4 regions of the Parabacteroides sp. AF21-43 genome follow, and region 4 is predicted to be linked to each of the others. Evidence: riboswitches for the same ligand, from Rfam matches in the RefSeq annotation. Region 4 holds a riboswitch; each other region holds the start of a gene.
The links. Region 4 has a riboswitch for cobalamin ahead of DWX84_RS00760 (porin family protein). Riboswitches for the same ligand answer to the same signal wherever they lie in the genome.
Positions count from the first base shown of each region.

Region 1 (2,207 bases), on a different contig from region 4:
GATACGGAATCGGGAGGAGAGGCTGTACCTATCTCTTTGGTGGTGAAGAATCCGGCGATTTTTGGTCGTAGCGTAAGTGAGCTATCTAAATTGTTGGAACACCGTGAATTTGTTATTTCCCGTATTTTACGTAACGATACGAATCGGATAGAGATCGTGGCGGGGAACACGGTATTGAATGGGGATGATAAGATTTTTGTTATTACCGCAGAGCATGACGTGGAGGCGATAAAGACTTTTATCGGTCAAGAAATACAGATGGATCGTAAGCAATGGATTCCGGCGGAAAGCCAGTTTATCAGCCGGCGTATTTTGGTTACCCGGTCTGAAATCAACGGTAAGCAATTAGGGGCTTTGCAGTTACGCCGTTTACATGGAATTAACGTGACTCGGATCAATCGTGCGGGGCTGGAGTTGGTAGCTACTCCTAATCTGGTCTTGCAAATAGGCGACCGGGTGACAGTGGTCGGTAGTGAATTGGCGGTGGAGAAAGTTGCCGAGACGCTGGGTAATTCAATGAAACGCTTGAATGAACCTAATTTGGTGACTATTTTTGTTGGTATAGTTTTGGGTATTATCGTGGGAAGTCTTCCTATTAGTTTTCCGGGTATTCCTCAACCGGTGAAATTAGGATTAGCGGGAGGTCCGTTGATCGTTGCGATATTGATAAGCCGGTTCGGTTATCGTTATAAATTGGTTACTTATACCACGCAAAGTTCTAATTTACTATTGAGGGAATTAGGAATCACCTTGTTTCTCGCCTGCGTGGGATTGAGTGCGGGTGAAGGTTTTGTCGATACGATAGTCAATAAGGGTGGTGTAGCTTGGATCGGTTATGGTTTTATAATAACGTTATTGCCTCTACTGATTATCGGTTGTGTGGGAAGGTATTTTTATAAACTGAATTATTTTACGTTGATGGGATTGATTGCGGGAAGTACGACCGATCCTCCTGCGTTAGCCTATTCCAATATGGCGGCAGGAAATGATGCGCCGGCGGTTGGATATGCGACGGTTTATCCATTGACCATGTTTTTGCGTGTGTTGACCGCACAGTTAATGATATTATTCTTTTATACATAGAATAAATATTTTGTTGTTAGTAATGTTTAGAAAAGTGTAAACTCCCTAGCCTTCCGCCGAAGTGATTCGCCGGGGGGCTTTTTTGTTGCTAATCAAAAAGTAAACATGTATCTTTGCGGCCAATCAAGGTGTAGATGTTATCGATTCCGATAATAATCAGTAAAAGGGAATCCGGTGCGAGTCCGGAGCTGTACCCGTAGCTGTAAGTCCTTGGAGCCCCGGCAAATCTTGTTGCCACTGCCTATCGGATAGGCGGGAAGGTAGCCGACAGAGGGTGGACGAGCCAGAAAACCTGCCATGATTTTGTTATGCGACGTTTCGGGTGAAGACGTTGGTAAACCTAAGAATTATTATGCGAGATTTATATCTTATAAGATGTCTGTGCGTTTTTAGCGTATGGTTATTTTCTTTGGGTGTCGCTTTCGGTCAACAGATCGATACGACGGCCTATCACGAGCTTTCCGGGGTGGAAGTAGTGGAGAAGGTACGTCCGTCGGTCACCCGTGAAGGTACGCCTTTGCAAATTATGGACCGGGCGGGAATCGATCGCTTGGGAGTACAAGACCTATCCGAGGCCGTGAAACGCTTCTCGGGAGTTACAGTACAGGATTATGGGGGGATCGGAGGATTGAAAACGGTCTCGGTACGTAGCTTGGGAGCGAAGCATACCGCCGTCAGTTACGATGGGGTGACGATTACGGATGCGCAAAGCGGGCAAGTCGATATCAGCCGTTTCTCGTTGGATAACGTGGAGATGGTTTCCTTATCGATCGGACAATCGGATGACATCTTCCAAACGGCAAGGGTGTATGCCTCGGCAGGAGCCTTGAATATACAAACCGGAAAGCCCACGTTTAAAGACAAATCGTTTCATACTTATCTTAAGGTTAAGGGAGGTTCCTTCGGGCTTTTTAATCCCGTGCTGCATTATGATCAAAAATTAGGAAAGCGTTGGAGCGCATCCTTACATGGTGATTTCGTGCGTGCGGATGGGCAATATCCCTATACATTGATTAATGGGGAATTGGAGACGAGAGAGAAGCGTAGAAATAGCGATATCCATGCTTACCATTTGGAAGGTAATCTATTCGGCGATTTTGGAAGGGGAGGCGAACTTTCCTTTA
Region 1 covers NZ_QTMG01000012.1:9,552-11,758, forward strand. The annotation lists gene DWX84_RS10315 (putative transporter) at 1-1,083, shown strand, start outside; cobalamin riboswitch at 1,193-1,398, shown strand; gene DWX84_RS10320 (TonB-dependent siderophore receptor) at 1,436-2,207, shown strand, end outside.
Region 1: another riboswitch for cobalamin. It lies ahead of DWX84_RS10320 (TonB-dependent siderophore receptor); the one in region 4 lies ahead of DWX84_RS00760 (porin family protein).

Region 2 (2,207 bases), on a different contig from region 4:
ACGGGGTATCAAATCTGTGGGTATGATATTGACAAGAAACAATTCTTCCAGCTAATCGACCTCCGAAAACAGGACTGGGATTGGCGCTTGTACGGAACCGGATTTCGCCTTAACCCAAAAACCGACGAGCTATACACCTTCTTGTATCATGAGTTCCAAGATCCTACGCACATGTTAGCTCGTATAAATAACAAAGGCGAAGTGGTACAAGAATATTCGATGATCGTCAACTATTGGTTCCCGGCTATCCCGGTTTTCCCGGATAACGCCGCACCGGTAGTATCTTCCGGTTTCCCTTCCTCTATCGTATTAACCGAGGAAAAGCCAGTCTATAAACTCGCTTTAGGCAATATGGTGACCGATGAGGACAATATGGATGCCGCCATCGTAAAATCAGTCTCATCCGTTACTCCCTCCAGCCCGATTAACGCGATCGTTCGTAATGACTCCTTAATCATCAGTACGACCTCAGATATCAAGGAATATCAGAAGGCTACAATAACCGTCCGCTTCAACTCGAACGGAAAGATCGTCACCAAGAACATGGTCGTAACAACCGAAGAAGCACCGACAAGCATAGAAGAGGTCTCGCAGCCGACCTTGAAAATCTATCCGAACCCGGCGGTTAACTCGATACAAATCAATATCGATACCCCGGCGAAGATAGAGATCTATACATCTCGCGGAACAATGGTCCGGAAATCCACGATCAATCCCGGAGAATCCATCAACGTAAGCGATCTATCCCAAGGCCTCTATTTCATCCGTATCATAACCGGAGGAAAGACAGAGTCTCTACGGATGATTAAGAAGTAAATATAAAAAAAATTCCGTACATTTGCGCCCGAATTGGTTCCGTAGTGCCTATTCGGGCGTACGGATTAAAAGGGAATCCGGTGAGAATCCGGGACAGTCCCGCTGCTGTGAAGCTCTGTTGAACATTCTAATACTACTTTCGCCACTGACGCGATAGGGTCGGGAAGGCATTAGGATGGGAGCTAGTCAGAAGACCTGCCATTCATTTCAGATTCATGTCCTCGTGGGTTAGGACATAGGATACACAGACAATATAAGAACAAAAAGAAAATGATGACAGACAAGGAAGTATTGTTGTTACGGCGCAAACTGGATCTTTTGCTCCGTACAGGAAAGTTGTTGATGGAAAGCGCCGCCGACACGAATCGTATCGAGCGAAACATGAAACGAGTTGCCGCCTTTATGGGGATCCCCGAGGAGAAGTTGCATATCGATATCCGGTGGACCATGATCATGGTAAACGTAAGCGATGAGCGAAACTCATTCTCCAAATTCCAGAAATGCGAGAAGCATGGCATTAACATGACGACAATCTCACAGGTAAGCAAGCTTTCATGGCGGGCGATCGAGCAAGATTATTCCTTGGATAAATATGAGGAAGAACTGGAGAAGATCGTTCACCAACCCCGGAATTATACCCCTTATATCGTAGCTATCGGAGCGGGATTCGCATGCGGAGGATTCTGTAAGCTATTCGGATGCGACTGGATGGCATTCCTATTCGCTTCCATTTGCGCTTTCGTCGGGTTTAGGGTACGGGCCCGCTGTGTCGAGGCTGGACTTAACGTATATATGAGTATCGCCGCGGCCGCTTTCGTATCCACCTGCTTGGCATACGCATCCTCCTTCTCCGGGCTATCCGACACTCCTTATCATCCATTATTAGCCTGCGCTTTATTTATCGTGCCGGGCGTACCCTTGATTAACTTCGTGGATGATATGCTAGACAATCATTTGCTTGTCGGCATCACCCGGGCCTCCAATACGGTCATGATGGTAGCCGCCATGACTTTCGGTATCGCATTCGCCATGCGGGTACTTGTCATGAATGATGTCGAGATAGATCATAAGTTCAGTGAATTAAATATGGTTCCACATGACCCGTACTACATATATGCATTAGCGGCAGCTATCTCCGCCATAGGCTTCTCCATGATATTCAATATTCAACGCCGATTATTATGGGTGGTAGCCGTAGGAGGTATCATTGCGGTATGTACCCGTAACTTTGTGAACTTCGAATTAGGTTATGGTCCTGTGATCGGCTCGTTTATGGGAAGCTTCGTAGTCAGCCTCCTTGCCGTAAAAGCGGTTCATTGGTGCCATGTTCCCAATCACGTATTGACGATTCCATCTGTCATTCCTATGATTCCGGGAGTACTCATGTATCG
Region 2 covers NZ_QTMG01000041.1:6,038-8,244, reverse strand. The annotation lists gene DWX84_RS20015 (DUF5074 domain-containing protein) at 1-816, shown strand, start outside; cobalamin riboswitch at 834-1,034, shown strand; gene DWX84_RS20010 (threonine/serine exporter ThrE family protein) at 1,087-2,207, shown strand, end outside.
Region 2: another riboswitch for cobalamin. It lies ahead of DWX84_RS20010 (threonine/serine exporter ThrE family protein); the one in region 4 lies ahead of DWX84_RS00760 (porin family protein).

Region 3 (2,207 bases), on a different contig from region 4:
CGTGGCCCGATATCACTCACTAACCATGCGGATCCTGCCGTACCGAAAATATAAGTTACCGCATAGGCCACGGGCATTACATTTACCATAGCACTTTTATCCGTATCGCTAATATTCATCTGTCCGATCGTATCTTCGGCAACTCCTAATACTGCCGACATCGTCTGGGAGCCCGCCAATAATCCTGCGGCCTCGCCTGCGTTATATCCCATAAGTTTCGCTAACAAAAAAGGAGCGATCAAACAAAATATACACATGACGGCGGCGAAAAGCATTTGAGGAAGACCTTCCTTTTTCAATCCCCGGAAGAACTGTGGCCCAACGCTATATCCTACAGCGAAGAGGAACATCAAGAAAAAGACGGACTTTAACGGTCCGCTTATATCGATTTTTAATTGCCCGATCAATACACCGACCAATAATACGCTGGTAACCGTTCCCAGCGTGAACTTCTTTATCTTAAACTTGCCAATCCAGAAACCGAGAGCTAAGGTTATGAAAATAGCTAGCTCCGGATAATGTTGAAGTAAATTAGTTATCCATTCCATATCTATTTATTTGATGTTAAACAAAAAAGATGCTATTGGAACAGGGATTCTTTGAAAGATGTTGTTACTTTTCGGGATTATTTATATAAATTTGCGACCGCTTAGGTGATAGAGTTTGTCTACCGACAACTCTATAAAAGGGAATCCGGTTAGAATCCGGAACAGTGCCCGCTACTGTGAAGCTCTTGAAAAGGAAAGCGTTCTGCTATGCCACTGTCTTAAGAAAGATGGGAAGGTTGCTTTCCGAGCCAGTCAGGAAACCTGCCAAGCGAAGTAATGATTAATTCCTCCCGGGGTCAGGAGTAATTAAGAGGATAGAAATATCACCTATATCTAAAAGATGTTGGAGACGTAATAATACGTTGTCTCCGTGGGATTGATATGTAATCTAATTATTAATATATTCATATGATGAGGAAACACTTACTATCTTTCTTCTTGCTGGTCATCAGCCTAGTTTGTCGTGCGCACGATGGCGAGAATTTTGTAGCATCCGATTTATTCGCCTCTTTACAACCGGGCGATAAGGCCGCTTTATTGATGGTACATTTTGGAACAACCCATGATGATACCCGTGCCTTGACAATCGACGCGATCAATCAAAAAGCGAAAGAAGCTTTCAAAGATGTTGAGTTGCGTGAGGCATGGACTTCTCGCATTGTAATGCGCCGCTTAAAAGCTCGTGGCGTAGAGAAACTGAACCCGATCGAGGCCTTGGAAAAATTAAAGACTGATGGTTATACACATGTCTTGATCCAATCCACGAATATAATCGAAGGTATCGAGATGGAATCCTTACGTAAGGATGTTGCCACCATGAAATCTTCTTTCAAGGAGATTCGTATCGGTAATCCTTTATTGTATACACCGGAGGATTATGAGGCGGTAATCGTCGCTATCACAAAAAATGGGGCGAAAGAAGGCGCTACTTTATTGGTAGGCCATGGCACTTATACTCCGGCGACGGCTCAATATGCCATGTTGGATTATATGTTGAAGGAGAAGGGATTCAAGGATTATTCCGTAGGAACCATCGAGGGCTATCCTACTTTTGATACGATGGTAGCCCAAGTAAAGGCCAATGGAACGAAGAAAGTCTTGTTGATGCCATTTATGTTTGTCGCCGGAGACCATGCGAAAAACGATATCGCCGGTGATTGGAAAGAGGAACTGGAAAAGAAAGGCTACGAGGTAAGCGTATTTATGGAAGGTCTGGGACAGAATCCGGATATTCAGAAGATCTTCATCGAACATGCCCGTTTCATGGCTAAACATAAGATGATCGATATCGTTGATAAGAAGAAAGCTTATGCGGTAGAGAAGGACTAAAAAAGTTCTCCAAATCTATGTTTTATTCCTTTCGGAAGAAAAAGTAATTCCTTCCGAAAGAAACTAAATTTTCATTCGAAGGAAAATGGAATTTCTTTCGAAAGGGATTTCACATGCATACAATAAACAGTTATAATGCTAAATATATGAAAAGAGTTTTGACAATCTTACCGTTGACAGCCTTATGTATCAGTACGATGCAGGCACAACACAAGAATGAGTACACGAATTTCGCCGATACGACATTCAATATTCAAGAAGTCGTAGCGACCGCCGCACGCAAGCCACGTCCACAAATCACGAAGTTGGACGTACCTATGAAATATCTTC
Region 3 covers NZ_QTMG01000003.1:46,854-49,060, forward strand. The annotation lists gene aspT (aspartate-alanine antiporter) at 1-548, opposite strand, end outside; cobalamin riboswitch at 635-832, shown strand; gene DWX84_RS03330 (sirohydrochlorin cobaltochelatase) at 960-1,877, shown strand; gene DWX84_RS03335 (TonB-dependent siderophore receptor) at 2,024-2,207, shown strand, end outside.
Region 3: another riboswitch for cobalamin. It lies ahead of DWX84_RS03330 (sirohydrochlorin cobaltochelatase); the one in region 4 lies ahead of DWX84_RS00760 (porin family protein).

Region 4 (2,207 bases):
GTGGTCAGCATGGGAACGGGTACCTCCTTTGTCAAGGTACAAGGCTCCACGATCGAGCATATCGGGGGATTGGGTATCGGTGGCGGAACAATCCTCGGCTTGTCTAAGCTATTATTGAAAACGCATGACTTTCACCAAATAGCGTCTTTGGCCGAGCACGGTTCCTTGAATGATATCGACTTGCATATCCGGGATATTACGCCGCATCCGCTACCCGGCCTGCCGCTGGACGTGACAGCCTCTATTTTCGGAAAAGCGGACGCGAACGCTAAGGTTGAGGATATCGCTCTCGGTATCGTTCATATGGTCTTGCAGACCATCGGACAAGGAGCTGTTTTCGCCTCGTTAAATGGCGATATCAAGAATATCGTATTGATCGGTAACCTGACTCGCTTGCCACAATGCCCGGATATTTTCCCCCGTCTGGAGGAGATGTGCGATGTCCATTTCAAGATACCGGAGTATGCCGAATATCGCACGGCTATCGGGGCGGCTTTATGCTATATCAGGAACCGGGAATATAAGGATATTTTTTGTGGAAAGTGTTAGGCTACATCAAAACTTTATGTATCTTTGCTACATGCTTTGTTCCCTTTCGGCAATCGCCGGATAGGGATTAAAAGGGAATCGGGTGAGAATCCCGGACAGTCCCGCTGCTGTAAGCTTCATAAACGGGTTGAGCAATACTGTTGCCACTGTTCATTCAAGTGAATGGGAAGGCGCTTAAGACCGGAAGTAAGTCAGAAGACCTGCAAGGCGTGTATATTTTCGACGGCTTCGAGGAAAGGCCGGAAGAGAACGCAAGAACCGTATCCGGTTTTTACTATTCTTTATCCAAGGTTTTCTTATCAAGTCGTCTCATGGTTTCGGATAATTATTTTGCCATAATAATTAGGGAAAGAAGCATGAATCTGACCGACGGGATGAGCTCCGTGTGTAAGATGCATGCTTTCTTTGCGTTTAAAGGACTGGGGTATTCCGTGAACACTCTATAGAGAATATTTGTTTATTATTAGAAAAGTGCGTTTATTTGCAACGAGTAATTAACAAAAGAAGTATGAATATGAAGAAAATTGTGGGACTTGTTATGGTTGCCTTGCTAGCGTTGATGGCGCTTCCGGCGAACGCTCAGCTTAAATTCGGTATCAAGGGAGGTGTGAATATATCGTCTGTTCATTTCAACTCGGACGTGTTGAAAGCGGATAACGTAACCGGCTTCCAAGTGGGTCCGATGATCGAGACGACCTTACCGTTGGTCGGTGTCGGGATCGATGCGGCAGTGTTGTATTCGCAAAAAGGTTTGGAAACGACCTCGGCTGGCGGGGTGAAGACTTCGATGAAGACGGATTATATCGATGTTCCGGTCAACTTGAAATGGAAATTCGGCTTACCGATCGTCAAGGCGTATCTGGCAGCCGGTCCGTATATCGGTTTCCGTGTAGGCGGTGATAAGTTTTGGGATATCCCGGGTTCCGTAGCGGATCAGGTGAAGGCGAAGAATTTCAGCGCAGGTCTTAACTTCGGTGCCGGCGTGGAGCTGATCAGTCACTTGCAGGTGGGTTTCAATTATGGTCTGGGACTGACTGATAACTATAGTATTGAGAAGGTGAACCTCTCCGACGGTGCCGGAAAGAACCGTGGATGGTCTATCACGGCAGCGATCTTGTTCTAAATAGGTGAAAATAAAATGAGAGAGGCTGGGCTTTAGAAGTCCGGCCTTTTTTGTTATTTTTGGGCTCGTAATGAAACACCTGTTTGAATGAAATACGCGGACGTCATACTTCCCCTTCCTTTGGAGAATAGCTATACCTATCGGATACCCGAAGATCTGGAGAGAGCCGTGACTCCCGGTTGCCGGGTGATCGTGCATTTCGGGAAGAAACGATATTATACGGCTATCGTCATGGAGGTACACGACCGGGAACCGGTATCCGATTTTGAGACGAAGGAGATCTACGCTTTGCTGGATGCCACGCCGGTGCTCCGCCGTCCGCAACTCCGTTTCTGGAAATGGATATCTTCTTATTATATATGTAAGCTGGGCGACGTGTATAAGGCGGCCTTGCCTTCCGGCTTAAAGTTGGAAAGCGAGACGGCGGTTACTTATAATGAGGATTTCGAGGCCACCGCCCCCTTGCGCCCGAACGAGCAAGCGGTACTGGATGCTTTTAGCGGGGTTTTGAAATTGACGATCTCGGAGTTGGAGA
Region 4 covers NZ_QTMG01000001.1:174,102-176,308, forward strand. The annotation lists gene coaW (type II pantothenate kinase) at 1-549, shown strand, start outside; cobalamin riboswitch at 569-772, shown strand; gene DWX84_RS00760 (porin family protein) at 1,064-1,672, shown strand; gene priA (primosomal protein N') at 1,760-2,207, shown strand, end outside.